Regions from separate parts of the Metapseudomonas otitidis genome, predicted to be linked through region 1. Evidence: predicted binding sites of a transcription regulator. Region 1 holds the regulator's gene; each other region holds the start of a gene.
The links. The regulator sigma-54, encoded in region 1, starts transcription at its own class of promoters, with help from an activator protein. The targets are predictions, from matches to a motif close to ANTGGCATNNANNTTGCTNT.

Region 1 (7,352 bases):
AGCACACCGCACTGTCCCGGGCCGAGCTGGAGCAGTTGCTCAACCCCGAGAAACTCACCGAGGGCGGCCTCTAGCCGCTCCACCGGGCGCCGCTCCGGTGGCGTCCCTGTTCTGGAGGTGTCGCATGGAATATTGGAAACGCATCATCACGGCGGGCAACCGCTGCTTCCACGACGGGGACTGGATCGAGGCGCGCGAGCTCTACCTGCGTGCGCTGGCCCAGGCGCAGATGCTGCTGGAGCGTTGGCCGGAACCGGCCGAGGCGGTGTCCGCACTGGTGGTGTCGTACCACAACCTGGGTGACCTGCACCTGATGCTGGAGCAGCCGGAGGAGACCGCCGAGTACCTCTGCGCCTGCCACGAGCGCCTGCTGCAGCTGGTGTATGACGCTCGCCAGCCGCAGGACCTGCGGGAGATGGCGCAGCGCCACAGTGGGCGGACCTACGCCACGCTGATGCAGTTCATTCAGGACCACGGCACCTACCCGCGCACCGACCGCTTGCTGGACCGCGGCGCCCCCGTCGCCCGCCGAGCAGCCGTCATGAGCCGCCATTACCACTGAGAGAGGAGCACCCTCCATGCCTTATGTCTTGCCTGCCTTGCCCTATGCCTACGACTCGCTGGAACCGCACATCGATGCGGCCACCATGGAGATCCACCACAGCAAGCACCACCAGGCCTACGTGAACAACCTGAACGCGGCGCTGGAGGGCAACGCCCTCGGGCATCTGCCGGTGGAGCAGGTGCTGCGTCGCCTCGATGAGCTGCCCGAGGCCTTGCGCGTGGCGGTGATCAACAACGGGGGCGGGCATGCGAACCACAGCCTGTTCTGGACCGTGATGTCGCCGGCAGGTGGCGGTGAGCCCGGTGGAACCCTGCGTACGGCCATCGAAGCGGAGCTGGGTGGTTTCGCTACCTTCAAGGAGGCCTTTACCCAGGCCGCGCTGAAGCGCTTCGGCAGTGGCTGGGCATGGCTGTCGGTGACGCCCGAACGGCGCCTGGTGGTGGAGAGCACCGGTAACCAGGACAGTCCGCTGATGCACGGCAATACGCCGGTGCTGGGTCTGGACGTGTGGGAACACGCCTATTACCTGCGCTATCAGAACCGCCGGCCGGAATACATCGGGGCGTTCTACAACGTGGTGGATTGGGCCGAGGTGGAGCGGCGCTACCGAGAGGCGCTGGCCTGATGGCGGCGCCCTTGCGTATGGCGTCCCCGGCACGTCGACGACGGCTGGTGGGGGCAGGCCTGCCCAGCGGCTTGTCGCTGCGGCAGGTGCTGGGCATCGCACTGGTGCTGATCGGGGCGCTGCTGCTGGGGTGGCGGGCGCTGCTGGCCACCGAGCGGGTGCTGGAGCCGCACCTCTGGCATGCGCTGATGGCCGGGAGCCTCTGCGCCCTGGGCACGGCCGTCGGCACCTTGCCGGTGCTGTGCCTGGGTCGTCTGTCGGCTCGGGCGTCCAATGCCCTGCTTGGTTTCGGGGCCGGCGTGATGTTGGCAGCGACGGTGTTCTCGCTGTTGATGCCGGGGCTGGAGGCGGCGGGGCAGTTGGGGTTCTCCCGCTGGTCGGCGGGTTTTCTGGTCAGCATTGGCTTGCTGTTGGGTGCCAGTGCGCTGTTCGGTCTGGGGCGTCTGTTGCCGGATCAGGCGTTACCCGTCGATGCCGGGGCTGGCGTGCGTCTGGCGCCTCGGGTGGTGCTGTTCGTGATCGCCATCGTGGTGCACAACATTCCGGAAGGCATGGCGGTGGGCGTGGCGGCTGGCGCGGGCCTGGCCGGCGCGGACAGCCTGGCGCTGGGCATTGCCCTGCAGGACCTGCCGGAGGGGCTGATCATTTCCCTGGTGCTGGCAGGGGCGGGGATGCCGCGGGGACGAGCGCTGCTGATTGGCGCGACATCCGGGTTGGTGGAGCCGCTGTTCGCGCTGCTGTGCGCGTGGTTGGTGCAGGTCTCGACTGTGCTACTGCCGTGGGGCCTGGCCCTGGCTGCGGGGGCGATGCTCTTCGCGGTGACTCACGAGATCATCCCGGAGTGCCACAGGCGTGGACACCCGGTGGCCGGGAGCCTGGGGCTGGCGTTCGGCTTCTGCCTGATGATGGTGCTGGATACGGCGCTGGTGTAGCGGGGGCGGCGTGGCTATTCGCCTTCGTCGAACTTGTTGTTGATCAGCTCGATCAGGGCGTTGAGGGCTTCGTCGCCCTGGTCCCCATCGGTGTGCAGGTGGATGGGCGTGCCTTTGCCGGCGGCCAGCATCATCACGGCCATGATGCTCTTGCCGTCCACCAGGCTTTCCGGGGAGCGTCCGACGCGTACCTGACACGGGAAGCGGCCTGCCACGCCGACGAACTTCGCCGCAGCGCGGGCGTGCAGGCCGAGCTTGTTGCAGATGGTGATTTCACAGGCAGGCATCGCGTTTGTCCTTTCAGGTGAGGTCGCGGTGGCGAACCTGGACGTTCTTGAGAAGCGGTTTGAGGGCGCGCCCGATGCGCTCGGCGAGGTACACGGAGCGGTGGTGACCGCCGGTGCAGCCGATGGCAATGGTGACGTAGGCGCGGTTACTGGCGGCGAACCGGGGCAGCCATTTGTTCAGATAGCCGACGATGTCCTGGTACATCTCCTCGACATCGGGCTGGGCGGCCAGGTAGTCGGCCACGACGCTGTCGAGCCCGGAAAAGTCCCGCAGGTCGGGCTTCCAGTAGGGATTGGGCAGGCAGCGCACGTCGAATACCAGGTCGGCGTCCACCGGCATGCCGCGCTTGAAGCCGAAGGACTCCACCAGGAAGGCGGTGCCGGGTTCGGGCTTGTTGAGCAGGCGCAGCTTGATGGTGTCACGCAGCTGGTAGAGGTTCAGGTGCGTGGTGTCGATCTTGAGGTCGGCGAGGTCGGCAATCGGCGCGAGCAATTTGCTCTCGTCGTGGATGGCCTCGGCCAGGGATCGGTTCTCGGTGGTCAGCGGGTGGCGCCGGCGGGTCTCGGAGAAGCGCTTGAGCAGCGTCTCCTCGTCCGCGTCCAGATACAGCAGGTCGCAGAGGATGTGCTTGGCGCGGGCCTCGGCGAGCAGCTCCGGGAAGCGCTGGAGCTGGCTCGGCAGGTTGCGGGCGTCGATGGACACCGCAACCTGGGGGTGAAGCAGTTCGGTGTGCAGCAGGGCGCGCTCGGCAAGCTCGGGAAGAAGCCCGGCAGGGAGGTTGTCGATGCAGTAGAAGCCGTTGTCTTCGAGTACGTCGAGTGCCGTGCTCTTGCCGGATCCGGAACGACCACTGACGATGACCAGGCGCATGCCGGTGCCTTACTGTGCGTTCTGCACGTCGACTACCACCTGGTACAGGTTCTCGCTGTCCTGCGCGTGACGCAGTCGATCCCGTACGTCGCTGCGGTCGAGCATGCTGGCGATCTGGCGCAGCAGCTCCAGGTGCTCATCGGTCGCCGCTTCGGGGACCAGCAGCACGAACAGCAGGTCCACGGGTGCGCCGTCGATGGCGTCGAAATCAACGGCCGCATCCAGGCGCAGCACGGCACTCACCGGCGCAGCGCAGCCCTGAAGGCGACAGTGGGGAATGGCGATGCCGTTGCCGAAGCCGGTCGAGCCAAGCTTTTCGCGGGCAACGAGGCTTTCGAAGATGTCTTGCGAGTCGAGATCCACCAGGTCGCGTGCGACGAGGTTGGCGATCTGTTCCAGCACGCGTTTCTTGCTGCCGCCCGGCACGTTCACGAGTGAACGGCCGGGGGTCAGGATTTGCTCAAGTCGGATCATAGGGAAGGGGAGAGGTCAGCGGACGGTCGCGCCCTGCTGGCGGTTGAGCTGCTTTTCCTTGTGCTTGATCAGTTGGCGGTCGAGTTTGTCGGTCAGCAGGTCGATGGCGGCGTACATGTCTTCATGCTCGGCGTTGGCAACGACCTCGCCGCCTGCGATGTGCAGGGTGGCTTCGATCTTCTGCTTCAGCTTCTCGACCTGCATGATCACTTGCACGTTGGTTATCTTGTCGAAGTGGCGCTCCAGACGTTCGAACTTTTCGATCACGTAGTCGCGCAGGGCGTCGGTCACATCCAGTTGATGTCCACTGATGTTGACTTGCATACCGCTTTCTCCTTATTGCCCGTGTGTAAGAGACAGGCTAACGGGCCTGCCACCGGAACACTTTGGCGTGGATCAATCCGCTCACATCAGTCGCTTGCGTTCGCTGGAAGGTGCGATGCCAAGCGATTCCCTGTACTTGGCGACTGTGCGGCGGGCCACTTGGATACCCTGTGCTTCCAGTAAACCAGCGATCTTGCTGTCGCTCAACGGCTTTTTGGCATTTTCGGCGGCCACCAGTTTCTTGATGATCGCGCGGATCGCGGTGGACGAGCATTCGCCACCTTCGGAGGTGCTGACGTGGCTGGAGAAGAAGTATTTCAGCTCGTAAATGCCACGTGGGGTGTGCATGAATTTCTGGGTGGTGACGCGGGAAATCGTGGACTCGTGCATCCCGACCGCCTCGGCGATGTCGTGCAGGACCAGCGGCTTCATGGCTTCGTCGCCGTATTCGAGGAAGCCTCGCTGATGCTCCACGATCTGGGTCGCCACCTTCATGAGGGTTTCGTTGCGGCTTTGCAGGCTCTTGATGAACCAGCGTGCCTCTTGCAACTGGTTGCGCATGAAGGTGTTGTCCGCGCTGGAGTCGGCACGGCGCACGAAACCTGCGTAGTGCGGGTTGACGCGCAGGCGGGGCACGGCCTCCTGGTTCAACTCGACCAGCCAACGGTCGTTGTGCTTGCGAACGATGACGTCGGGCACGACGTATTCCGGTTCGCTGGCTTCGATCTGCGAGCCCGGGCGGGGATTGAGCGCCTGAATCAGTTCGATGACCTGGCGTAGCTCGTCTTCCTTGAGCTTCATGCGGCGCATGAGCTGGCTATAGTCGCGGCTGCCGAGCAGGTCGAGGTAGTCGCCTGTGAGGCGCTGGGCTTCACCCAGCCAGGGGGTATTGGTAGGCAGTTGGCGAAGTTGCAGCAGCAGGCATTCGCGCAGGTCGCGTGCGCCGACGCCGGCGGGCTCGAACTGCTGGACCCGATTGAGCACGACCTTGACCTCATCCACCTCGATACCCAGTTCGGGATCGAAGGACTCGGTGATCTCCTCGAGGGTTTCTTCGAGGTAGCCGTCGTTGTTGATGCAATCGATGATGGTGACGCCGATCAGGCGGTCGGTGTCCGACATCGGTGCGAGGTTCAGTTGCCACAGCAGGTGGCTTTGCAGGCTCTCCCCGGCGGAGGTGCGGGAGGTGAAGTCCCATTCGTCATCATCGGAGCTGGGCAGGCTGCTGGCGCTGGTCTGGTACACGTCTTCCCAGGCGGTATCGACGGGAAGTTCATTGGGTATGCGTTCGTGCCACTCGCCCTCGTCGATGCCCTCGCTGTCGCTGGTGGGCACGGTGGTTTCCTGGAAGCTTGCTTCCTGGCTACCGGAGTTGGGCTGCTGCTCGCTCTCCGCCATGGGGTCGGAGTTGTCGAAATCCTCCCCTTCCTCCTGGCGTTCGAGCATGGGGTTGGACTCCAGCGCTTCCTGGATCTCCTGCTGCAGGTCCAGGGTGGAGAGTTGGAGTAGGCGGATGGCCTGTTGCAGCTGCGGGGTCATCGTCAGCTGCTGGCCCATCTTCAGGACAAGCGATGGTTTCATGGCAGGGGGCTTTGCACCTTATTCGCCGGCGCGTGTGCGCCATCCACTACAGGACGCCGAGGCGCCACCAGGAAGCAAATTATATGCCTGACCTTGAATGATTTTTCCAGCAGGCGCAACGCCCTTGTGCGGCGCTGGGTGGCTCAGAGGCGGAATTCGTGCCCCAGGTAGACTTCCTTGACCAGCTGGTTGGCCAGGATTTCCTCGGCGGTGCCTTCTGCGATCAGTTGGCCGTCGTTGACGATGTAGGCCGTCTCACAGATATCCAGCGTCTCGCGAACGTTGTGGTCGGTGATGAGTACGCCGATGCCCTTGTTCTTGAGGTGGTGGATGATCTGCTTGATATCGCCCACGGAGATGGGGTCGACGCCGGCGAAGGGTTCGTCCAGCAGGATGAACTTCGGCGCGGTAGCCAGTGCACGGGCGATCTCGACGCGGCGACGTTCACCGCCGGAGAGGCTCATGCCGAGGCTGTCGCGGATGTGGCTGATGTGGAATTCCTGCAACAGGCTTTCCAGCTCACGATGGCGCCCGGCGCGATCCAGGTCCTTGCGGGTTTCCAGGATCGCCATGATGTTGTCCGCCACGCTCAGTTTGCGGAAGATCGAGGCTTCCTGCGGCAGGTAGCCGATACCTGCGCGCGCCCGGCCGTGCATGGGCTGGTGGGTGACATCCTGCTGGTCGATCAGGACACGACCCTGATCAGCCTTGACCAGGCCCACGATCATGTAGAAGCAGGTGGTCTTGCCTGCACCGTTGGGGCCGAGCAGGCCGACAATCTGGCCGCTCTCGATGGACAGGCTGACGTCACGGACCACCTGGCGGCTCTTGTAGCTCTTGGCCAGGTGCTGGGCTTTGAGGATCGCCATTACTGTGCTTGTCCCGCTTGCTTCTTGGGCTGGATGACCATGTCGATGCGCGGACGCGGCGTGCCGACGTTGGTGCCGGTGGCACGACCTGCGTTGACGATCTGGCGGCGGGTGTCGTAGACGATCTTCTCGCCTTCGAAGGTATTGCCTTCCTGGATCACCTTCGCCTGGTCGATCAGCACGATGCGCTCGTTGGAAGCGAAGTACTGGATGGTGCGTCCGTAGGCCTTGACGATCTGCTTGTCCGGAGCCGGCTTCTGCTCGTAGTACGCCGGCTTGCCCACCGAGGTGAACACATCCAGCTCGCCCTGGGCGTTCTGGGTGATGGTTACGGTGTCGCCGGTGATCTTCAGGGTGCCTTGGGTAATGACCACGTCACCGCGATAGACTGCTACGCCCTGCTTGTCATCGAGCTCGGCGCTGTCCGCCTGGACGCGGATGGGCTGGTCGCGGTCGCTGGGCAGTGCCCAGGCGCTGGCACTTCCGAGTGCGGCACCCAGGCTGAGCAGTAGGGGGAGGGTTTTAACGAACCTCATGCTGGCCTCTTACGTTGGACAGCAGGAGCATCCTGCCGTCATTCAAGTACGCTTTCATTCCTTGTGCCGTGGTGACCCCGTTGGCGGCGTCGATTTTAACGGCTTGCTCGGTCTGCGCATATTCCTGATCCGGGAATACGGTCAGTCGGCTGGTGGTCAGAATGGTCGGCCGTCCCTTGGGGTCGGTGCGGGCCACGCGGACCTGTTCGATCAGTTCGACCTGCTTGCCCTCCGGGCCCACCTCTCCGCGTTCGCTCTGAACATGCCAAGGGTAGTCGGTGCCGCGAT
Region 2 (7,352 bases), 1.7 Mb from region 1:
CGCTGACGGCCACCACCGGGGTGTTGGTCTTGATCTTGCCACGGGCGATGCGGCCGATGCCGATCACGCCGAGGAAGCTGTTGTAGTCCAGCTGGGAGATCTGCATCTGGAACGGGCCTTCGGTGTCCACCACCGGGGCCGGGACGTGGTCGATGATCGCCTGGAACAGGGCGTCCATGTTGTCGTCCATCTTCTCGTGGTCGAGGCCGGCGATGCCGTTCAGGGCGCTGGCGTAGACGATCGGGAAGTCGAGCTGCTCGTCGGTGGCGCCGAGGTTGTCGAACAGGTCGAAGATCTGGTCGATGACCCAGTCAGGACGCGCGCCCGGACGGTCGATCTTGTTGACCACGACGATCGGACGCAGGCCGGCCTTGAAGGCTTTCTGGGTCACGAAGCGGGTCTGCGGCATGGGGCCGTCCTGGGCGTCGACCACCAGCAGCACGGAGTCCACCATGGACATCACGCGCTCCACCTCGCCACCGAAGTCGGCGTGGCCGGGGGTGTCGACGATGTTGATGTTGTAGCCGTTCCACTTGATGGCGGTGTTCTTCGCCAGGATGGTGATGCCGCGCTCTTTCTCCTGGTCGTTGGAGTCCATCACGCGCTCGGATTCCGCTTCTTTGCGGTCGAGGGTGCCGGAGAGCTTCAGCAGTTTGTCTACCAGGGTGGTCTTGCCATGGTCGACGTGGGCGATGATGGCGATGTTGCGCAGTTTTTCGATCACGGGTGTATCTCGATCAGGGGATTCGGTGTGCCGCTGAGTCTAGGCGGCCTGTATGAAGATCAGTCGATTCGGCGCGGCCGCCGGTCGGGGGGGCGGTGACGGATGCTGCCGCCGTAGAGCCCGGGCTGTTTAAGCCGGGCGATAAACGCGCACATTCGTATGCCCCTCGCTGAGCAGGTGGTGAGCGTGGAGGCGGCTCATGACGCCCTTGTCGCAATACAGGAGGTACTGGCGGTTGGCGTCCAGGTCCTTGAAGCGGCTGTTGATCGCGTAGAAGGGCAGCGCTTGCACGTCGATGCCTTCCAGCGCCAGCGGCTCGTCTTCCTGGGCGTCGGGGTGGCGGATGTCGAGGATGATCTGCCCCGGCAGGGCCTCGCGCACTTCCTCCACCTGCAGGCCCTGGCCCATCTCGTCGATCACGCGGTCGATGGCCACCAGGCGGGCGCGTTCCAGGGCGCGCTCCAGAACGGCCATGTCGAATTGCTCTTCCTCGTGCTCGATGCGGCCCGGCTTGGCGCGGGTGGTGGGGTTCACCGAGATCACGCCGCAGTACTCGGGCATGTGCTTGGCGAACTCGGCGGTGCCGATGCGGGTGGCGGTGTCGATGATGTCCTGCTTGTGGCTGGCGATCAGCGGGCGCAGCACCAGCATGTCGGTGGCCGAGTCGATCACCGAGAGGTTGGGCAGGGTCTGGCTGGACACCTGGGAGATGGCCTCGCCGGTCACCAGGGCGTCGATGTGCAGCTTCTTCGCCATGTGGGTGGCGGCGCGCAGCATCATGCGCTTGAGCACCACGCCCATCTGGCTGTTGTCGACCTTGCCGAGGATCTCGCCTACCACTTCCTCGAAGGGCACGCTGATGAACAGCACGCGCTGGGAGCGGCCGTACTTCTCCCACAGGTAGTGGGCCACTTCCATCACGCCCACTTCATGGGCACGGCCGCCGAGGTTGAAGAAGCAGAAGTGGGTCATCAGGCCGCGGCGCATCATCTGGAAGGCGGCGACGGTGGAGTCGAAACCACCGGACATCAGCACCAGGGTCTGCTCCAGCGAGCCCAGCGGGTAGCCGCCGAGGCCTTCGTGCTGGTGGTGGATGACGAACAGGCGCTGGTCGCGCACTTCCATCCGCACTTCCACTTCCGGGTTCTTCAGGGAGATGCCGGCGGCACCGCATTCGCGACGCAGGCGGCTGCCGACGTGGCGCTCCAGCTCCATGGAGCTGAAGCTGTGCTTGCCGGCACGCTTGCAGCGCACGGCGAAGATCTTGCCGGGCAGCTGGTCGGCGTAGTGCAGCTTGCACTTCTCGAAGACGTCGTCGAAATCACCCAGCGGGTATTCGTTGATTTCCAGGAAATGGGTGATGCCCGGCGTGCAGCTCAGGCGCTCGATCATCTCGGCCAGCAGCTTGGGCTCGGTGCACTGTGTCACCAGCTCCAGGTTGTCCCAGACGCCAGACACCTCGACATCCGAGTCGAGGTCGCGCAGCACGGACCGGATGTTCTTCGCGAGCTGGCGGATGAAGTGCTTGCGCACCGGCCGGCTCTTGATGGTGATTTCTGGGAAGACCTTGATGATGAGTTTCATGGAAAAACTGCGCCCGCAAAGGCGACGGAAAAAGAGGGGCGCGGATTATAGCGGAAATTGTTCAAGCTTTGACCAAAATCAATCACGCACCACAATCGAGCACCAATAAGGTGCACGACACATCAAACCGGCACGTTTATGGTGCGCAAAACTGTGCACAAACCGGCCGCAGTCCCCGCCCTGCCTGAGCTGTGGGGCTCCGGCCCATTCCTGGGCACTGGCACGCAAATTGCTCCCTTGTGAGGCAGGTCGCCCTGGCGGACTATCCCGCCCCGGCTTCACCTTTATTGGGGGTCGCATGAATGCCGCCCTCATCCACCTGGAGGACAACATGTCGAAGTCGCTTCAACTGATTAAAGAACACGACGTGAAGTGGATTGATCTGCGCTTCACCGACACCAAAGGCAAGCAGCAGCACGTGACCATGCCGGCCCGTGACGCCGACGACGATTTCTTCGAACACGGCAAGATGTTCGACGGTTCGTCCATCGCCGGCTGGAAAGGTATCGAAGCCTCCGACATGATCCTGCTGCCGGATGACAGCACCGCCGTCCTGGACCCCTTCACCGAAGAGCCGACCCTGATCCTGGTCTGCGACATCATCGAGCCGAGCACCATGCAAGGCTACGACCGCGACCCGCGCGCCATCGCCCGTCGCGCCGAGGAATACCTGAAGTCCACCGGTATCGGTGACACCGTATTCGTCGGTCCGGAGCCCGAGTTCTTCATCTTCGACGAAGTGAAGTTCAAGTCCGACATCTCCGGCTCCATGTTCAAGATCTTCTCCGAGCAGGCCTCCTGGAACACCGACGCCGACATCGAAGGCGGCAACAAGGGCCACCGTCCGGGCGTGAAGGGCGGCTACTTCCCGGTACCGCCGGTCGACCACGACCACGAAATCCGTACCGCCATGTGCAACGCCCTGGAAGAAATGGGCCTGGTGGTCGAAGTTCACCACCACGAAGTGGCCACCGCCGGCCAGAACGAGATCGGTGTGAAGTTCAACACCCTCGTTGCCAAGGCTGACGAAGTCCAGACCCTGAAGTACTGCGTGCACAACGTCGCCGACGCCTACGGCAAGACCGTGACCTTCATGCCGAAGCCCCTGTACGGCGACAACGGCTCGGGCATGCACGTTCACATGTCCATCTCCAAGGATGGCAAGAACACCTTCGCTGGCGAAGGCTATGCCGGCCTGTCCGATACCGCCCTGTACTTCATCGGCGGCATCATCAAGCACGGCAAGGCGCTGAACGGCTTCACCAACCCGTCCACCAACTCCTACAAGCGTCTGGTGCCCGGCTTCGAAGCCCCGGTCATGCTGGCCTACTCCGCCCGCAACCGTTCCGCCTCGATCCGCATCCCGTACGTCAACAGCCCGAAAGCCCGCCGCATCGAAGCGCGCTTCCCGGACCCGGCTGCCAACCCCTACCTGTGCTTCGCAGCCCTGCTGATGGCCGGCCTGGACGGCATCCAGAACAAGATCCACCCCGGCGATGCCGCCGACAAGAACCTGTACGACCTGCCGCCGGAAGAGGCGAAAGAGATCCCGCAGGTGTGCGGCAGCCTGAAGGAAGCCCTGGAAGAGCTGGACAAGGGCCGTGCCTTCCTGACCAAGGGCGGCGTGTTCTCCGACGACTTCATCGATGCCTACATCGAGCTGAAGAGCGAAGAAGAGATCAAGGTGCGCACCTTCGTGCACCCGCTGGAATACGACCTGTACTACAGCGTCTGATCCAGTCGCCTGCCCAGGCAGCGTGCCGCACCAGCGGCACGTTTCGAGAGGCCTCCTTCGGGAGGCCTTTTTTCATCCCCGCAACCCGTTCCCGGCCCGGGTTTTCAGCGACACCGCACAGCACCGGCAGCCCGAACTTGCCAGCACCGCCTACCGATGCAAGGCTTAGCGCCATTCCCATCCGGAGAGACCGGCCATGCGCCCCATGCTCGCCTGCCTGCTGCTGACGCTCGCCCTGCCCGCCAGCGCGCAGATCTACAAGTACACCGACGCCAACGGCCACACCGTGTTCACCAACCAGCCGCCGGAAGGGGGCAAGGTGGAAACGGTCGACCTGCCGCCGACCAACACCGTCGAGGCCCAGAAACCCGTTGCCCCGCCGCCGGTTACGCCCGAGAAGAAGGCCAGTGCCGCCTACGAACAACTGAGCCTTGAATTGCCGGATGAAGAGGCCCTGCGCGCCAATAACGGTACCTTCAGCGTTCCGGTACGCATAAAGCCACGCCTGCAGCCTGGCCACAGCCTGCGCCTGGTGATGGACGGACAACCCTACGGCGAGCCAGCCAATGTGCCCCGCTTGCAGGTGGTCAGCGCGGACCGGGGCGAACACAGCCTGGCTGTCCAGGTGCTGGTGGGTGACAAGGTGCTACAGCAGAGTGATGCCCAGACCTTTACCCTGCAGCGGGTCAATACCCATAGCCCGGCCCTTCGCCCGAAACCTATTCCCAAACCCACTCCCAAACCCTAGTCATGCGCACGCTCCTGCTCTGCCTGCTTATCGCCAGCCTGCCCGCCGTCGCCCAGGTCTACACCTACGTCGACGAGGAGGGAAACCGCGTCTTCACCGACCAGCCCAAGCCCGGCAATGCCAAGCGCATCGAACTGGCCCCCTCCAACGCCATGACCCCGCAGCGCGGCGCGCCGCTGGTGGCGCCGCCGGCCCCCATCCCCCGCGAACAGGGCTACCAGGTGCTGCGCATCCTGATCCCCGAGCCTGATGCCACCGTCACCGGCGACGGCGGCCTGATCGTCACCGCCACCAGCGATCCGGTACTGCGCGACGGCCACAACTACCGCCTGGTGCTCGACGGCAACGTCCAGGGTGAGCCCGGCCGCAGCCCGGTCTTCCCCCTCAGCAACCTGGACCGGGGCACCCACCAGCTGGCGGTGGAGATCATCGACACGCAGGGCCGCGTGGTGGAGCGCACACCCAACCAGCCGGTGCATGTGAAGCGCGTGTCCCTCGACCAGAAGCGCCGTGTGAACCCCTGCAAGAAAGCCGACTGGGGCGTGCGCCCCGAATGCCCGCTGAAGGACAAGCCGAAAGAGCCGGACAAGGGCATCATCGGCATCCTGCCGTTCCTCTGATCGCGCCTCGCACCATTTCGGTGCGAGCAGGCGCACCACTTTCTATACTCTCCCCATTTTGGTTCGCCCGCTGCGCCCCGGCATGCGCCGTCGCGTGGCCGGGTACCGCTGTGGGCGGCATTCCGCGCGTCTTTTCAGGGCTTGGTTTGCTTCTTGCATTTTCCCGCGCATCGCCGAGATGACCGACCCATGACCATCAACGACGCCCTGCATCGACTGCTGCTCGACAACCTGACCACCGCGGTGATCCTGCTCAATGCCGACCTGCGCCTTGAGTACATGAACCCGGCGGCGGAAATGCTCCTGGCCGTCAGCGGCCAGCGCAGCCACGGCCAGTTCATCAGCGAGCTGTTCACCGAATCCCCCGAGGCCCTGGCGTCCCTGCGCCAGGCCGTGGAACAGGCCCACCCCTTCACCAAGCGCGAGGCCATGCTGACCTCGCTCTCCGGGCAGACCATCACGGTGGACTACGCGGTGACGCCCATCCTCAACAAGGGCGCCACCCTGCTGCTGCTGGAAGTGCACCCCCGCGACCGCCTGCTGCGCATCACCAAGGAAGAGGCCCAGCTCTCCAAGCAGGAAACCACCAAGCTGCTGGTGCGCGGCCTCGCCCACGAGATCAAGAACCCCCTGGGCGGCATCCGTGGCGCTGCCCAGTTGCTGGCCCGGGAGCTGCCCGAGGAAAGCCTGAAGGACTACACCAACGTCATCATCGAAGAGGCCGACCGCCTGCGGAACCTGGTGGACCGCATGCTCGGCTCCAACAAGCTGCCGCAGCTGGCCATGACCAACGTCCACGAGGTGCTGGAGCGCGTCTGCAGCCTGGTGGAGGCCGAGAGCCAGGGCGGCGTCAACCTGGTGCGCGACTACGACCCGAGCATCCCGGACGTGTTCATCGACAAGGAACAGATGATCCAGGCCGTGCTCAATATCGTGCGCAACGCCATGCAGGCCCTGTCCGGCCAGAACGACCTGCGCCTGGGCCGCATCACCCTGCGCACCCGCACCCTGCGCCAGTTCACCATCGGCCACACCCGCCATCGCCTGGTGGCCAAGGTGGAGATCATCGACAACGGCCCGGGCATCCCCCCCGAGCTGCAGGACACCATCTTCTACCCCATGGTCAGCGGGCGCCCGGACGGCACCGGCCTCGGCCTGGCCATCGCCCAGAACATCATCAGCCAGCACCAGGGCCTGATCGAGTGTGAGAGCCACCCCGGCCACACCGTCTTCTCGCTCTTCCTGCCGCTGGAACAAGGAGCCGCATCCTCATGACCCGAAGTGAAACCGTCTGGATCGTCGACGACGACCGCTCCATCCGCTGGGTGCTGGAAAAGGCCCTGCAGCAGGAAGGCATGACCACCCAGAGCTTCGACAGCGCCGACAGCGTGCTCAGCCGCCTGACCCGGCAGCAGCCGGACGTGATCATCTCCGATATCCGCATGCCCGGAGCCAGCGGCCTGGACCTGCTGGCGCGCATCCGCGAGATGCACCCGCGCCTGCCGGTGATCATCATGACCGCCCATTCCGACCTGGACAGCGCAGTCGCCTCCTACCAAGGCGGCGCCTTCGAGTACCTGCCCAAGCCGTTCGACGTCGACGAGGCCGTTTCCCTGGTCAAGCGCGCCTTCCAGCACGCCCAGGAACAGCAGAACCTGGTGGCTCCGGCCAACCAGCCGCGCACCCCGGAAATCATCGGCGAAGCGCCGGCGATGCAGGAGGTGTTCCGCGCCATCGGCCGCCTCAGCCACTCCAACATCACCGTGCTGATCAACGGCGAATCCGGCACCGGCAAGGAACTGGTGGCCCATGCGCTGCACCGCCACAGCCCGCGCGCCGCCTCGCCCTTCATCGCCCTGAACATGGCGGCGATCCCCAAGGACCTGATGGAGTCCGAGCTGTTCGGCCATGAGAAAGGCGCCTTCACCGGCGCGGCCAACC
Region 3 (7,352 bases), 1.1 Mb from region 1:
GCATCGGCTTCGACCAGTTGCTGATCGTCGAGGCCCCCACCAACCCGGACGTGGATTTCCGCTACCGCATCTTCAACTCGGACGGCTCCGAGGTGGAGCAGTGCGGCAACGGCGCCCGCTGCTTCGCCCGCTTCGTGCTGGACAAGCGCCTGACCGTGAAGAAGCAGATCCGCGTCGAGACCAAGGCCGGCATCATCGAGCTGGATGTCCGCGCCGATGGCCAGGTCCGGGTCGACATGGGCCCGCCGCGCCTCGTGCCCCAGCAGATCCCCTTCGTCGCCGAGGCCGAGGCCCTGAGTTACCCGGTCGACGTGGACGGCCAGACCGTCCAGCTCGCCGCCGTGTCCATGGGCAACCCCCATGCCGTGCTGCGCGTCGAGGATGTGGACCGCGCCCCGGTCCACGAGCTGGGCCCGAAACTCGAACACCATCCGCGCTTCCCGCAGCGGGTCAACGTCGGCTTCCTGCAGGTCCAGGATCGCCACCAGGCCCGCCTGCGGGTCTGGGAGCGCGGCGCCGGGGAAACCCGCGCCTGTGGCACCGGCGCCTGTGCCGCCGCCGTCGCAGCCATTCGCCAGGGCTGGATGGACTCCCCCGTGCAGTTGGAGCTGCCGGGCGGCAAGCTGACCATCGAATGGGCCGGCCCCGGCCAGCCCGTGATGATGACCGGCCCGGCCGTACGCGTGTACGAAGGCCAGGTCCGCCTATGAACGAGCCGAGAGCATGAGCGAGAAGCACCCCGACGCGCCGCGCGCCCTCGATTCCGAGTCGGTCGCGGCCTACCTGCGCCAGCACCCGGAGTTCTTCGTCGACCACGAGGAGCTGATCCCCGAACTGCGCATCCCCCACCAGCCTGGCGAGGCCGTCTCGCTGGTGGAGCGCCAGGTGAAGCTGCTGCGCGAGCGCAACATCGAGATGCGCCACCGCCTGTCCCAGCTGATGGACGTGGCCCGCGACAACGACCGCCTGTTCGACAAGACCCGCCGCCTGGTGCTCGACCTGCTGGACGCCAATACGCTGGAGGAAGTGGTCGGTGCCATCGAGGACAGCCTGCGCCATGAGTTCCAGGTGCCCTTCGTCAGCCTGATCCTGTTCAGCGACAGCACCCTGCCGGTGGGCCGCAGCGTCTCCAGCGCCGAAGCGCACCAGGCCATCGGTGGCCTGCTGGTGGCGGGCAAGACCATCTGCGGCGTGCTGCGGACCCACGAGCTGGAGTTCCTGTTCGGCGCGGAAGAGGGCGCCAAGGTCGGCTCGGCCGCCGTCGTCTCCCTCAACCACCAGGGCCAGCACGGCCTGCTGGCCATCGGCAGCCCGGACCCGCAGCACTACAAGAGTTCCCTCGGCACCCTGTTCCTCAGCTACATCGCCGAAGTCCTGGCCCGGGTGCTGCCGCGCCACGCCACTCCGCTGCGCTCGGTGCGCTGAGCGCAGCGCGCCGGGAGGACCGATGAAGGCCGATCTGGAGCGCTACCTCGAACACCTGCGCAGTGAGCGCCAGGTTTCCCCGCACACGCTGGAAGGCTACCGGCGCGACCTGGAGAAGGTCGTGGCCCTGGCCGAAGGCTTCGGCCTCGATGACTGGACCACGCTGCAACCCCGTCCGCTGCGCAGCATGGTGGCGCGCCTGCACCAGCAGGGGCAGTCCGCTCGCAGCCTCGCCCGCCTGCTTTCCGCCGTACGCGGCCTGTACCGCTACCTGATCCGCGAGGGCCGCTGCCGTCACGACCCGGCCAGCGGCATCAGTGCGCCCAAGGGCGAGCGACGCCTGCCCCGCACCCTGGATGCCGACCGCACCCAGCAGTTGCTGGATGGTGCAGTGGAAGATGAATTCATGGCCCGCCGCGACCAGGCCATCCTCGAGCTGTTCTATTCCTCCGGCCTGCGCCTCTCGGAACTGGTGGGCCTGGACCTGGACCGCCTGGACCTGGCCGACGGCAGCGTGCGGGTGATCGGCAAGGGCAACAAGATCCGCGAGCTGCCCCTCGGGCGCATGGCGCGCCAGGCCCTGGAGCGCTGGCTGCCCCACCGCGCCAGCGTGTCCCCGGTGGACGGCGCCGTCTTCGTCACCCGCCAGGGGCGGCGCATCGGCCCCCGCGCCGTGCGCGAACGGGTGCGGGTGGCCGGGGTGCGCGAACTGGGCCAGCACGTCCATCCGCACATGCTGCGGCACTCCTTCGCCAGCCACATGCTGGAGTCCTCCCAGGACCTGCGGGCGGTGCAGGAGCTGCTCGGCCACGCCGACATCTCCACCACGCAGATCTACACCCACCTGGACTTCCAGCACCTGGCGGCGGTCTACGACAAGGCCCACCCCCGGGCACGACGCAACGGAGCCAAGGACGAGGAATGAGCATCCAACTGGTGACCTTCGACCTGGACGACACCCTGTGGGACGTCTCGGTGGTGATGCAGGGCGCCGAAGCCACCCTGCGCGAATGGCTGGGCAACGAGGCGCCGCGCCTGGGGCCCGTGCCGATCGAGCACCTGTGGGCGATCCGCGCCCGCCTGGTGGACGCCACCCCCGGGCTCAGGCACCGCCTGAGCGAGCTGCGCCGGCGCATCCTCTTCCATGCCCTGGAAGAGGCCGGTTATCCACAGGCCGAGGCCGCAGAGCTGGCGGAGGCCGGCTTCCAGGTGTTCCTGGCGGCGCGGCACCGCATCGACCTGTTCCCCGAGGTGCACCCGACCCTGGAGCGCCTGGCCAACCACTACCGGCTGGCCGTGATCACCAACGGCAACGCCGACGTCCGCCGCCTGGGCCTGGCGGACTACTTCCAGTTCGCCCTCTGCGCCGAGGAACTGGGCATCGGCAAGCCGGACCCACATCCCTTCGAAGAAGCGCTGCGCCGGGCCGGCGTCCCCGCCGCCCAGGCGGTGCACATCGGCGATCACCCCAGCGACGACATCCAGGGCGCCCGCAATGCCGGCATGCGCGCGGTGTGGTTCAACCCCCAGGGCAAACCCTGGGACGGCGACGACCACCCCGACGCGGAGATTCGTACCCTGGACCAGCTACCCACACTGCTGGAGCGCTGGCACCGGGGTGCCTGACCCCGAATCGCAGGCATGAAAAAGCCCGCATCAAGCGGGCTCTTCCAGGCAACTCAATCAGATGGGGCGGCTGCCGTACTTGCTGTCCGGCTTCTTGGGCGGGTCGGCGACCACGTTGGGCTCCACCTCCTGCACCTTGCCGCCACGGGCCAGGAATTCCTCCATGGCACGGGCCAGCGCATCGCGCTCCTTCTGCTTGGCTTCGACGCTGGGCAGCTCCTCGACCTCGACGGCAGCGGCTTTCTTGCCCTTGCCGGCAGGGGCGGGGGATTCGCCGTCATCGCTGTCGTCGCCACTGTCCTCGGCGGCAGCCAGCTCCTCGCCTTCGTCCTCGTCGCCCGCTTCGAGCTCGTCTTGTTCCAGTTCTTCGTCGCTCATTCTTCTACCTCGTGTCTTGCAAGAGCAGGTTAGTTATAGCCCAGTCGCGCCAGGTTTCTACGCGCCCGGAAAAAATCACGATGCCTCGCCGTAGAGGGTCGCCAGCACCCGACGCGCACCGCCCTGATCGCGGTGTTCGCCGAGGTAGATCCCCTGCCAGGTACCCAGGGCGAGCGCCCCGTCACGCACCGGCAAGGTCAGCTGGCAGCCCAGCAGGCTCGACTTGAAGTGCGCCGGCAGGTCGTCCGGGCCTTCGTAGTCATGTTCGTAGCCACCCTCGCCCTGGGGCACGAGGCGGTTGAAGAACCGCTCGAAATCGCGCCTCACGGAGGGGTCGGCATTCTCGTTGACGCTCAGTGAAGCCGATGTGTGTTGCAGCAGCAGGTGCAACAGACCGATACGGCAGCGACCCAGTTCCGGCAATCCGGCCAGCAGCTCGTCGGTGACCAGGTGGAAGCCTCGCGCACGCGGCTTCAAGGTGATCAGCGTCTGGTGCCACATGGGCGCCACTCCCTCGGATTTCGCTCGGCGCGCATTCTAGCGCGGCCTCTGAAAAAGCAAAGGGCGCCTTTCGGCGCCCTTGGCAGCGGTTCGCACGCCCCGGAGGGGCCGGCGGGCTTACAGGTTGTAGCCGCGCTCGTTGTGCTGCGCCAGGTCGAGGCCGACGGTCTCTTCCTCTTCGTTGACCCGCAGGCCGATCACCAGGTCCAGCACCTTGAGGATCACGAAGGTGACCACAGCGGTATAGACGACCGTGAAGGCCACGCCCTTGAACTGGATGAACAGCTGGGCCGCGATGTTCTCGACGGTGCCGAAGCCACCCAGGGCCGGTGCTGCGAACACGCCGGTCAGCAGGGCGCCGACGATGCCGCCGATGCCGTGCACGCCGAAGGCGTCCAGGGAGTCGTCATAGCCCAGCTTGCGCTTGAGGCTGGTGGCGCTGAAGAAGCAGATCACGCCAGCGGCCAGACCGATCACCAGGGCGCCCATCGGGCCGACGGTGCCAGCGGCCGGGGTCACGGCGACCAGGCCGGCGACCACACCGGAGGCGATGCCCAGGGCACTCGGCTTACCGTGGGTCAGCCACTCGGCGAACATCCAGCCCAGGGCAGCCGCCGCGGTGGCGATCTGGGTGACCAGCAGGGCCATGCCCGCAGTGCCATTGGCCGCCACGGCGGAGCCGGCGTTGAAGCCGAACCAGCCCACCCACAGCATGGCCGCGCCGATCAGGGTGTAGCCCAGGTTGTGCGGGGCCATCGGGGTGGTCGGGTAGCCCTTGCGCTTGCCCAGCACGATGCAGGCCACCAGGCCGGCGATACCGGCGTTGATGTGCACTACGGTGCCACCGGCGAAGTCCAGCACGCCCCAGTCCCACATCAGGCCGCCGTTGCCGCTCCACACCATGTGGGCGATCGGCGCGTAGACCAGGGTGAACCACACGGCCATGAAGATCAGCATCGCCGAGAACTTCATGCGCTCGGCGAAGGCACCGACGATCAGGGCCGGGGTGATGATGGCGAAGGTCATCTGGAAGGTGATGAACACGCTTTCCGGCACGGCGTACACCAGGCTGCTGGTGTTCAGGCCGCTGAGGAAGGCCTTGGACAGGCCGCCGATGAAGGAATTGAAGTTGACGACGCCCTGCTCCATGCCGGTGGTGTCGAAGGCCAGGCTGTAGCCGTAGACGACCCAGAGCACGCTGATCAGGCCGGTGATGGCGAAGCATTGCATCATCACCGAGAGGACGTTCTTGGAGCGGACCATGCCGCCGTAGAACAGCGCCAGGCCGGGAATGGTCATGAACAGCACCAGTGCCGTGGCGACGATCATCCATGCGGTGTCGCCACTGTTCAGCACGACCTCGTCGGCGGCCATGGCCAGGCCGGGGGTAACGAGGGACAAAAGGGCTCCTAGCCCTGCGGCTTTACGCAGAGTCATGTGGTTTTCTCCTGGGGCGTTGGGGTTCGGAGGCTTAGATCGCGTCGGTGCCGGTTTCGCCGGTACGGATGCGGATGGCCTGTTCCAGATTCACGACGAAGATCTTGCCGTCACCGATCTTCCCGGTGTTGGCCGCCTTGGTGATGGCCTCGATGACACGGTCGAGCTGGTCATCGGCGATGGCGACGTCGATCTTCACCTTGGGCAGGAAGTCGACGACGTACTCGGCGCCACGGTACAGCTCGGTGTGGCCTTTCTGGCGCCCGAAGCCCTTGACCTCGGTAACGGTGATGCCCTGCACGCCGATCTCGGACAGCGACTCGCGCACGTCATCGAGTTTGAACGGCTTGATGATGGCAGTGACTAGCTTCATGAAACTTCTCCCGTATTTGGTGGACTTGCCCCAGGAAAACGAACCCGGCTCAAGTCTAAGCGCAGTGCCTGGCTTTGTAACGCGTCGAACCGCCCTGGCCCGGCCCGCTTCGACGCCAACCAACCGCTCCTGGCGAAACACTCCCCCGCCTCGCCTGACGCACCGGTACTGCATCGGTGCACCCTTCACCAGCGCTAAAGCAGAAAGCTTGCCAGCTCGCCCAAAAGCCCGGTTTTTCAAGCAGATAGTGGCCCTTGGCCGTGGCGCCGGGCGGCACTGCCCCAAAACGATGCACGGAAAAGGTGCACGCGCACTTCAGCCATTGCTCGGAAATCGTGCGTCGGCCTGTCGCCCGACTCGGCCGGGACCCCGTGGTAAACTCCGGCCCGCCCTGTCAACGGATGCCCACCATGCTGCCGCCCAAAGCCCTGCTCGATGCCCTCGGCTCCCACGCCTCCCGCCTGTTCAATGGCGACACCCCGCTGCCCCGCGCCGAATTCGAGGCCCAGTTCAAGGCCCTGATGCAGAGCGCCTTCAGCAAGCTGGACCTGGTCAGCCGCGAGGAATTCGACAGCCAGATGGTGGTGCTCGCCCGTACCCGCGCGCGCCTGGAAGCCCTGGAGGCGAAGGTCGCGGAGCTGGAAGCCCAGCTGAACCCGCCGCCCACGGAGTAAGCCACTCCGGCCGGGCGGACCGATCAAGGAGCGATCCATGTCCCTGGCCCTCGTCCACAGCCGCGCCCAGGTCGGCGTGGAAGCACCCGCCGTCACGGTGGAGGCGCACCTGGCCAACGGCCTGCCGTCCCTGGCCCTGGTCGGCCTCCCGGAAACCGCCGTGAAGGAGAGCAAGGACCGCGTCCGCAGCGCCCTGCTCACCAGCGGTTTCGAATTCCCCCTGCGGCGCATCACCCTCAGCCTTGCACCAGCCGATCTTCCCAAGGAAGGCGGACGCTTCGACCTGGCCGTCGCCCTCGGCATCCTCGCGGCCAGCGGCCAGGTGCCCGCCGCAGCCCTGGAGCAGTTGGAGTGCCTCGGCGAGCTGGCGCTGTCCGGTGCCCTGCGTCCGGTGCAGGGCGTGTTGCCCGCTGCGCTGGCGGCGCGCGCTGCCGGACGGGCGCTGGTGGTGCCCCGGGAAAACGCCGAGGAGGCCAGTCTGGCCAGCGGCCTGACGGTGTTCGCCGTGGGTCACCTGCTGGAGCTGGCCGCCCACCTCAACGGCCAGTCGCCGCTGGCACCGTTCCAGAGCCAGGGCCTGCCGCTGCAGGCCGCGCCCTATCCCGATCTCGCCGATGTCCAGGGCCAACTGGCAGCCAAGCGTGCGCTGCTGGTGGCCGCCGCAGGAGCCCACAACCTGTTGCTGTCCGGCCCGCCCGGCACCGGCAAAACACTGCTGGCCAGCCGCCTGCCAGGCCTGCTGCCACCGCTGGAGGAACACGAGGCCCTGGAAGTGGCCGCCATCCATTCGGTGGCCAGCCAATCGCCGCTGGCGTGCTGGCCCCAGCGTCCCTTCAGGCAGCCTCACCACAGCGCGTCCGGCCCGGCCCTGGTGGGTGGGGGCAGTCGTCCGAAACCCGGCGAGATCACCCTGGCGCACCAGGGTGTGCTGTTCCTCG
Region 4 (7,352 bases), 2.7 Mb from region 1:
GCCGTTGATGCCCAGGGTGCCGTCGGCGTTGACGGCGAAGCCGCCGGTGTTGGCGAAGGTGGAGGTGTCCAGCTGGCCGGAGGTGGTGAAGCCCACCGGCGTGCTCATGGGCGTGGTGGAGGCCGGGTTGGTGGGGTTACGGCCATCGATCAGCACGTTCATGGTCCAGGTGTTCGCCGGTGTGGCCGATTTGACGAAGTACTGGGTCATGACGTGGGGGTTGCCCTGGGAGTCATAGATGTTGACCGAGGTCGAAGAGTTGTAGCTCTTCGGGTCGGCCGGGTTGAACGGCGACACCGTCGGCGGGGTGTTGCTGGAGTTGAGGTTGAACGGCTGGGTGATGGTGGAGGTGGCCTTGGGCTGCTGGTTGTTGGTCTTGATGGTGAGATCACCCACCACACCGCTTTGCAGCGCACCACTGGCATCTACCGTGTAACCCTGGAGACGGTAGCCGTTGTTGTCGACGATGAAGCCGTTCTTGTCGGTACCGAAGTAGCCGGCACGGGTGTAGCTGACGGCGCCGTTGTTGCTGGTGACGAAGAAACCGTTGCCGTTGATGGCCAGGTCGAGGGCATTTTCGGTGTAGTCGATGGTGCCCTGGTTGTAGAGCTGGGCGACGTTGGCCAGCAGCACGCCGCTGCCGATGGTCTTGCTGCCGGAGCCCAGCACGGACGCCGAGTACAGGTCCTGGAACTCACCACGGGACTGCTTGAAGCCCACGGTCCCGGCGTTGGCGATGTTGTTGCCAGTGATGTTGAGGTCACTGGAGGCGGCGCGGATGCCGCTGAGGCCGATGTTGAACGACATGGGATGCTCCTGTTGCGCCGACAGCGTCGACGATTACTTACCGATGACCTGGACCTTGGAAAGCGCGATGCTGCCGAGCCCTGCGAGGTTGAGCGTCATTTCCCCGCCGTTCTGGCCAAGGGTGACGCTGTCGACGTTGGCCGGGAGGACAGTGCCCATGGCGACTGTCTTGCCATCGACCCCGGCCTCGGCCTTGAAGGTGTAGGTGCCCTTGGCAACGGGGTTGCCGCTGGAGTCCTTGCCATCCCAGGTGAAGCTGACCGCACCGGCCTTCTGTGCACCCAGGTTGACGCGGTTGACGGTGTTGCCCTTCTCGTCCAGCACGTTGACGTAGAGGTTGGACGTGGAACTGGTGAGGCTGACGGTGCCGGTGAGCCCTTCGGCAGGATCGACCACGGCCTTGCTGGAGGGGACCATGACCTTGCGCCCGACCAGAGAGGACGCCTGCAGCGCCTGGGAAGACTGGGTGCTGGAGAGGATGGTGTTGACGCTCTTGTTCAGGTTGTCCAGGCCTTCGACGGTACTGAACTGGGCAAGCTGCGCCACGAACTCGCTGTTGGTCTGCGGGTCCAGCGGGTTCTGGTTGTTCATCTGTGCCACCAGCAACTGGAGGAACTGGTCCTTGCCCAGCTCCTTCGACTTGGTGGTTTCCTTGAGCTTGTATTGATCCAGTACCGAAGAACTGGTGGTGGCGCCTACGTCAACGCTCATCTTGTCGCTCCCTCACGCACTCACTGACCCAGGGTCAGCACGCGCTGCATCATCTGCTTGGCGGTGTTCATCATTTCGACGTTGGTCTGGAAGGCTCGGCTGGCGGAGATCATGTCCGCCATTTCCTCGACCACGTTGACGTTGGGGTAGTACACGTAGCCGTCCGCGTTGGCGGCGGGATGGTTCGGCTCGTAGCGCGGCACCAGCGCGCTCTGGTCTTCGACCACGCCCAGCACCTGGACGCCGCGACCAGACTCGTCTTCGGGGGCGAACAGGGAGCCCTGGTCGTTGCCCTGGCCGTTGAGCTGGCTCTGGTACATGGTGGCGAACACCGGGTGGCGGGCGCGGTAGGTCTTGTCGATGCTGGAGGACACGGTCTCGGCGTTGGCGATGTTGCTGGAGACGGTGTTCAGCCGGGTGCTCTGGGCACTCATGCCGGTGCCGGCAATGTTGAAGACGCTGGACAGGGACATGGTCGCTCTCCTTACTCGCCACGCAGCGCGTTGACGAGCCCTTTGAACTTGCTGTTGAGCAGGGTGAAGCTGGCCTGGAACTGCACGGAGTTCTCGGTGTAGCTGGACTGTTCCTGCTGCAGGTCGACGGTGTTCTGGTCGATCGAAGGCTGGAACGGGGTGCGGTACTTGAGGGACTCATCCAGCATGCCGGTGCCTTCGGCCGCGATATGGCGCGCGTTGGTCAGCGTGGCCTGGAAGGTGCCCTTGGAAGCCTTCTCCGCCTGCTCGGCGAGCACGGAGGAGAAGTCCAGGTCACGCGCCTTGTAGTTGGGCGTGTCGGCGTTGGCGATGTTGTTGGCCAGCACTTCGGCACGCTGGGTGCGGAACCGCAGGGCCGACTCGTGGATGCCAAGGGCGCTTTCGAAACTGATGCTCATCTCTTCCAACCTTTGCCGTGCGGCAATGACGGTTTGTCTGCCGGACATTCAGCAAGGGCTGTGCCAATTTTTAAAATCCTTTTAAAACAAAGGGTTGAGATGAATTCAGGACGACAGAACGGAGATCAGCGGTAAGGGCTTGCCGCTTTGCAAAGGTCAGGGTGGCAAGGCGGCAGAGGCGATTGCCGCCCAGCGGCAAAAGGCGGCACGACCGAATGGCAGGCACAAAAAAGGAGGCTTGCGCCTCCTTTCAGGATCACCACCGGTCACTTCACCTTGTAGATGATGCCCGGGTTGCACTGGACCATCTGGTAAAGGTCCGGCAGGCCGTTCAGCGCCTCGGAGGCCCCGAGGAACAGGTAACCACCGGGTTTCAGGGTCGCGTGGATGCGGGTGAGGATGTCCTTCTTCACATCGGCGGAGAAGTAGATCAGCACGTTGCGGCAGAACACGATGTCGAACTTGCCGAGGGAGGCGTAGCTGTCCAGCAGGTTCAGGGCACGGAATTCCACGCGATTGCGAATCGCCGGCTTGACCACCCAGCGTCCCGGCCCTTTCGGGTCGAAGAAGCGGGTGAGCCGCTCCTGGGACAAGCCACGCCCCATCGCCAGGCTGTCGTATTCGCCAGCACGGCAGGCCGCGAGCATCGCCGTGGACAGGTCGGTGGCGACGATGCGCACACCGGCCTTGAGCTGGCCCAGGTTGGTCCGCTCGAACTCGTCGATGGCCATGGAGATGGAGAACGGCTCCTGCCCGGAGGAGCTAGCCGCCGACCAGATCCGCAGGGGCTGGTTCGGGTTGGCCTTGATCAGCTCGGGCAGGATGCGACCCTTGAGCACTTCGAAGGGGTAGGTATCCCGGAACCAGAGCGTTTCGTTGGTGGTCATCGCATCCACGACCTGCTCTCGCAGGCCGCTGCGCGGGGCGTTCTGGATCTTCTGAACCAGTTCGCTCAGCGTCTTGATGCCGTTCTGTTCCATCAGCTTGTTCAGACGGCTGGAAACCAGGTACTGCTTATTGCTTCCCAGCAATATGCCGCAGGTTTTTTCCAGGAAAGTCCGGAACTGCTCGAAATCCAAGTTACCTGAAGACACTAGGGCCGCCTCATTCATATCTGTACCTGGGGAAGGAATCCCCCTCACGCCCCGTCCGCAATCCTGATCCGCTCGATCACCCTCGAAGCCAGCTCGTCAGGTCGGAACTTGGCGAGGAAGTCATCCGCGCCAACTTTCTTCACCATCGCCTGGTTGAATACGCCGGAGAGCGAAGTATGCAGGAGGATGTGCAGCTTCTGCATTCTCGGATCGCCACGGATCTCCGCCGTCAGGGTGTAGCCGTCCATCTCCGGCATCTCGATGTCGGAAATGATCATCAGGAGTTCTTTCTCCGGCGCCTTGCCCTGCTCGACCAGGTCATGCAGGTAGTTGTACGCCTGGCGGCCATCGTTCAACGAGACCACCTCCACCCCGACCGTCTCCAGGCAGCGGACCAGCTGCTTGCGCGCCACGGACGAGTCATCGACGATCAGCACGCGCTTGGTAACGGCGCTGGCCTGGGTCTCGTGATCGATGACGCCTTCGGAGATGACCTCCGACGTCGGCGCGACTTCGGCGAGGATTTTCTCCACGTCGATGATCTCGACCAGGTTCTTGTCGACGCGCGTGACCGCGGTCAGGTAGTGCTCACGCCCGGTGCCCTTGGGTGGCGGATGGATTTCTTCCCAGTTCATGTTGATGATGCGCTCCACCGAGCGCACCAGGAACCCCTGAACCTTGCTGTTGTACTCCGTGATGATCACGAAGCTGTTCTTGAGATCACTCAGCGGCCTGCGCCCCGTCGCCATGGACAGGTCGAGGATGGGGATGGTCCCCCCGCGGATATTCGCCACGCCCCGAACCACCGGGCTGGACTTGGGCATGATGGTGAGCTTGGGGCACTGGAGCACCTCCTTCACCTTGAACACGTTGATCCCGTAGAGCTGGGGTCCATCCAGCCGGAACAACAGCAACTCCAGGCGGTTCTGCCCCACCAGTTGCGTACGCTGGTTAACCGAATCCAATACACCGGCCATGCCAGGACTCTCCCCTTTTGAGCTTCAGGACGCTTCGCCATAGATTAGCAGGCGGCACGAGCCTTGCTTTTTTGAATTGCATGAATCCGATAACGACGCTTTTCCGACACTTGATAGCACATCGCCGCCACCGGTCATGGGCCTTTTTACCCGTTTTGTTCTGCCTGAGCCACAACGGCGCACAGGCAGATGGACTCACGCCGCCCGAAGTACTTATCGGCTCCACCGAAGGGTTTCTTGAGTTCAAGGTAGAGGAATATCTCCAGAATAGCGGCATCGAGGGACGCTACGAGATCCAGGTGAGCCGATTGGACCCACGCCTGCGCCTCGCCACTTGCGACAGGGATTTGACGGTCAGCCTGGAGAGCCCGGCACAGCCGGTCGGACGGGTGACGGTCAAGGTTCGCTGCGAGGGCAGCACCCCTTGGTCGGTCTTCGTCCCTGCCCAGGTTCGGCTGTTCCGCAATGTAATAGTCGCAGCGCGCCCGATGCGCAAAGGGGAAGAACTGTCCTCCCGTGATTACAACCTGGTCGAGCGTGATGTGGGGCTGCTCTCCCAGGGCTACCTTACGGCGCCTTCCCAAGCGGAAGGCTACAAGCTCACACGCCCCGTCCTGGTCGATCAGATCCTGACGCCGACCCACGTTGAAATGGCCGAGGTAGTCCACAAGGGTGATCAGGTGGTAATCAGTGCCGGAAGTTCCACCATCCAGGTCAAGATGCCGGGCGAGGCACTTTCCGCAGGGGCCATAGGTGACCAGATACGCGTACGCAACCTCAACTCCAAACGCGTGGTCAAAGCCCGCGTAACCGGCCCTGGGCAAGTGGAAGTCGCCATGTAGGCACGACTCTTGTATGGCACGTAGTCAATTCGTGTAGAGTGCCGTTTTTCCAGCGCCACACCGCACCCGGGAATTTTTTCGGAAGTTGCCCTAAAGTTAGTTTGGGCTTGGTCGATAAGGTCGGTAAGCGTCCATAACACCCAGAGGTTCTGCATCATGGTCATCGACTTCAACCGGCTCAATAATGCCAACACGCCCGCCAGCGCGGGACGTACCGGCAACGCCGGCAAGAACGAAGGCGTTACCGCCAACCAGACCAGCGCCAGCCAGACCACCAGCGAGCCGGCTGCCACGTCCCCCCGTAGCGGTGAAAACGTGCAACTGAGCAGCGATGCCCAGCAACTGCAGAAGGTCACCGACAAGCTGCGCGACCTGCCCACCGTCGACCGGGAGCGGGTCGACAAGATCAAGCAAGCCATCGCCAACGGCACCTACCAGGTAGACAGCCAGCGTGTGGCGAGCAAGTTGCTCGACTTCGAATCCCAGCGCTAGTCCAAGGGCAGCGCTGGGGATGTTGGACGCCCGATCCCCAGAGCCCGAAATGCACGACACCGAACTGCTCGACCTGCTCAACCACGATATCGACCACGCACAGCGCCTGCTTGAGCTGATCGATAACGAATTCAAGGCACTGACCGAACGTGACCTGCCGCAACTTGAGCAGATCCTTTCGGACAAGCAACCCCTGCTCGCCCTCCTCGACCAGCACGGCCGCCTTCGCGCCGACGCGTTGCAGGCGCTCGGACTGAGTGTCGATCGCGCCGGACTGGCCGCCCTGGCCGAACGCTCCCCGGTGGGTGCCGACCTGCTGGCACGCAGTGCAACGCTGAGCGATGTACTTGAACAGTGCCAGGCGGGCAACCTGCGCAACGGCCGCCTGATTCGCGCCAGCCAGACCAGTGTCGACAACACCCTGGCCATCCTCCGCGGCCAGGAAACCCCCAGCCTCTATGACAGCCGGGGGGGCGCCGCTAAAATCCCGCGACAGCGCCCGCTCAGCCAGGCCTGAAACAATAAGAAGCGCCAGGACATCGGGGCACATTGCCAGTATGCTGGCGCCCCGAGCCCCATGTGTTTGGAGAGACCTGGACCGTGTCCAACGCATTCAACGAAGATGATGGCCCACAACCCCCCAAGGTGTTGAAGGCACCTGTGGAGATCCAGGCCAATCTTCGCCTCCTGCTGCAAAGCCATGACCCCTTGGTCGTTACCTTCAATGAGCGCAGCCAGCGCTTCCAAAGCTTTCTGGTGGACGTCGACAAGGATCGCAAACGCATCGCCCTTGACGAGATGGTTCCCAACGACGGCGAACGATTCATTCGTGCGGGGGAGTACTTTCGCGTGGAAGGCTTCCATGATGGCGTCAGAATCGCCTGGGAATGCCGCCAGCCCGTCCAGGTAGGCGAGCATCAGGGAGCCCCCTGCTACTGGTGCCCCCTGCCGGAAGAAGTCACTTACCACCAACGCCGCAACGCCTTCCGCGCGCCTTTGCTGAAGGGGCAACCCGTCCCCATCGAGCTGGCCGGAGACCGACTGCCCGCTGGGATCAACGGCGAGATGCTGGATATTTCCGCCACCGGCTGCAAGTTGCGCTTCGCCGGTGACGCCACCCAACAGCTGCAGACAGGCCAGGTCTACGAGCGCTTCAGCGCTCGCCTGCCATTCGGCACCTTGCTCACCCCTGTTGAGCTACGCCACCTCAGCTACAACGACAAGCTGAACATCACCCTGGCGGGCGTTCGCTTCTACCGCATGAACGGCCCCGAGCAACGCCTCGTGGAGCGTTTCGTCTACCAGCTCCAACGCGAAGCCCGGCGCTTCGACAAGGACGACCTGTTCTAGTCGCCCCTCGCCCGAGCCTTCAGCTCGGGCGGGGCGCTTCCGGCTCTTCGGGAACTGGGGGCGGCGTGAAGGCCTCCCCAGTCATCTGTTCCTGCACCACCTGCTCATCCACGCGAGGATCAAGCGCGGCCACCAGCGGCGAGCTGACTTCCGGTGTTGCCACGTGCTGCAACGGAGCCTCGTCCAC

Region 2: a site for sigma-54 is predicted at 2,525-2,544, ahead of glnA (glutamate--ammonia ligase). Genes of this name have one in related genera too.
Region 3: a site for sigma-54 is predicted at 5,937-5,956, ahead of glnK (P-II family nitrogen regulator). Genes of this name have one in related genera too.
Region 4: a site for sigma-54 is predicted at 2,459-2,478, ahead of flgB (flagellar basal body rod protein FlgB). Genes of this name have one in related genera too.

Annotation. Positions count from the first base shown of each region.
Region 1 covers NZ_AP022642.1:1,280,030-1,287,381, forward strand. The annotation lists gene PotMrB4_RS05975 (class II fumarate hydratase) at 1-74, shown strand, start outside; gene PotMrB4_RS05980 (hypothetical protein) at 125-562, shown strand; gene PotMrB4_RS05985 (superoxide dismutase) at 579-1,190, shown strand; gene PotMrB4_RS05990 (ZIP family metal transporter) at 1,190-2,122, shown strand; gene PotMrB4_RS05995 (HPr family phosphocarrier protein) at 2,137-2,409, opposite strand; gene rapZ (RNase adapter RapZ) at 2,423-3,280, opposite strand; gene ptsN (PTS IIA-like nitrogen regulatory protein PtsN) at 3,290-3,754, opposite strand; gene hpf (ribosome hibernation-promoting factor, HPF/YfiA family) at 3,770-4,078, opposite strand; gene PotMrB4_RS06015 (RNA polymerase factor sigma-54) at 4,160-5,659, opposite strand; gene lptB (LPS export ABC transporter ATP-binding protein) at 5,803-6,528, opposite strand; gene lptA (lipopolysaccharide transport periplasmic protein LptA) at 6,528-7,064, opposite strand; gene lptC (LPS export ABC transporter periplasmic protein LptC) at 7,051-7,352, opposite strand, start outside.
Region 2 covers NZ_AP022642.1:5,717,671-5,725,022, forward strand. The annotation lists gene typA (translational GTPase TypA) at 1-724, opposite strand, end outside; gene thiI (tRNA uracil 4-sulfurtransferase ThiI) at 854-2,308, opposite strand; gene glnA (glutamate--ammonia ligase) at 2,640-4,043, shown strand; gene PotMrB4_RS26455 (DUF4124 domain-containing protein) at 4,240-4,791, shown strand; gene PotMrB4_RS26460 (DUF4124 domain-containing protein) at 4,794-5,411, shown strand; gene glnL (nitrogen regulation protein NR(II)) at 5,601-6,686, shown strand; gene ntrC (nitrogen regulation protein NR(I)) at 6,683-7,352, shown strand, end outside.
Region 3 covers NZ_AP022642.1:192,446-199,797, reverse strand. The annotation lists gene dapF (diaminopimelate epimerase) at 1-710, shown strand, start outside; gene PotMrB4_RS00975 (DUF484 family protein) at 724-1,425, shown strand; gene xerC (tyrosine recombinase XerC) at 1,448-2,350, shown strand; gene PotMrB4_RS00965 (HAD family hydrolase) at 2,347-3,051, shown strand; gene sutA (transcriptional regulator SutA) at 3,109-3,429, opposite strand; gene PotMrB4_RS00955 (secondary thiamine-phosphate synthase enzyme YjbQ) at 3,505-3,930, opposite strand; gene PotMrB4_RS00950 (ammonium transporter) at 4,048-5,367, opposite strand; gene glnK (P-II family nitrogen regulator) at 5,402-5,740, opposite strand; gene PotMrB4_RS00940 (accessory factor UbiK family protein) at 6,151-6,414, shown strand; gene PotMrB4_RS00935 (YifB family Mg chelatase-like AAA ATPase) at 6,452-7,352, shown strand, end outside.
Region 4 covers NZ_AP022642.1:4,002,960-4,010,311, forward strand. The annotation lists gene flgE (flagellar hook protein FlgE) at 1-807, opposite strand, end outside; gene flgD (flagellar hook assembly protein FlgD) at 841-1,518, opposite strand; gene flgC (flagellar basal body rod protein FlgC) at 1,539-1,991, opposite strand; gene flgB (flagellar basal body rod protein FlgB) at 2,003-2,410, opposite strand; gene cheR (protein-glutamate O-methyltransferase CheR) at 2,677-3,504, opposite strand; gene PotMrB4_RS18400 (chemotaxis protein CheV) at 3,549-4,481, opposite strand; gene flgA (flagellar basal body P-ring formation chaperone FlgA) at 4,562-5,323, shown strand; gene flgM (flagellar biosynthesis anti-sigma factor FlgM) at 5,480-5,815, shown strand; gene PotMrB4_RS18415 (flagella synthesis protein FlgN) at 5,865-6,332, shown strand; gene PotMrB4_RS18420 (flagellar brake protein) at 6,416-7,165, shown strand; gene PotMrB4_RS18425 (MFS transporter) at 7,185-7,352, opposite strand, start outside.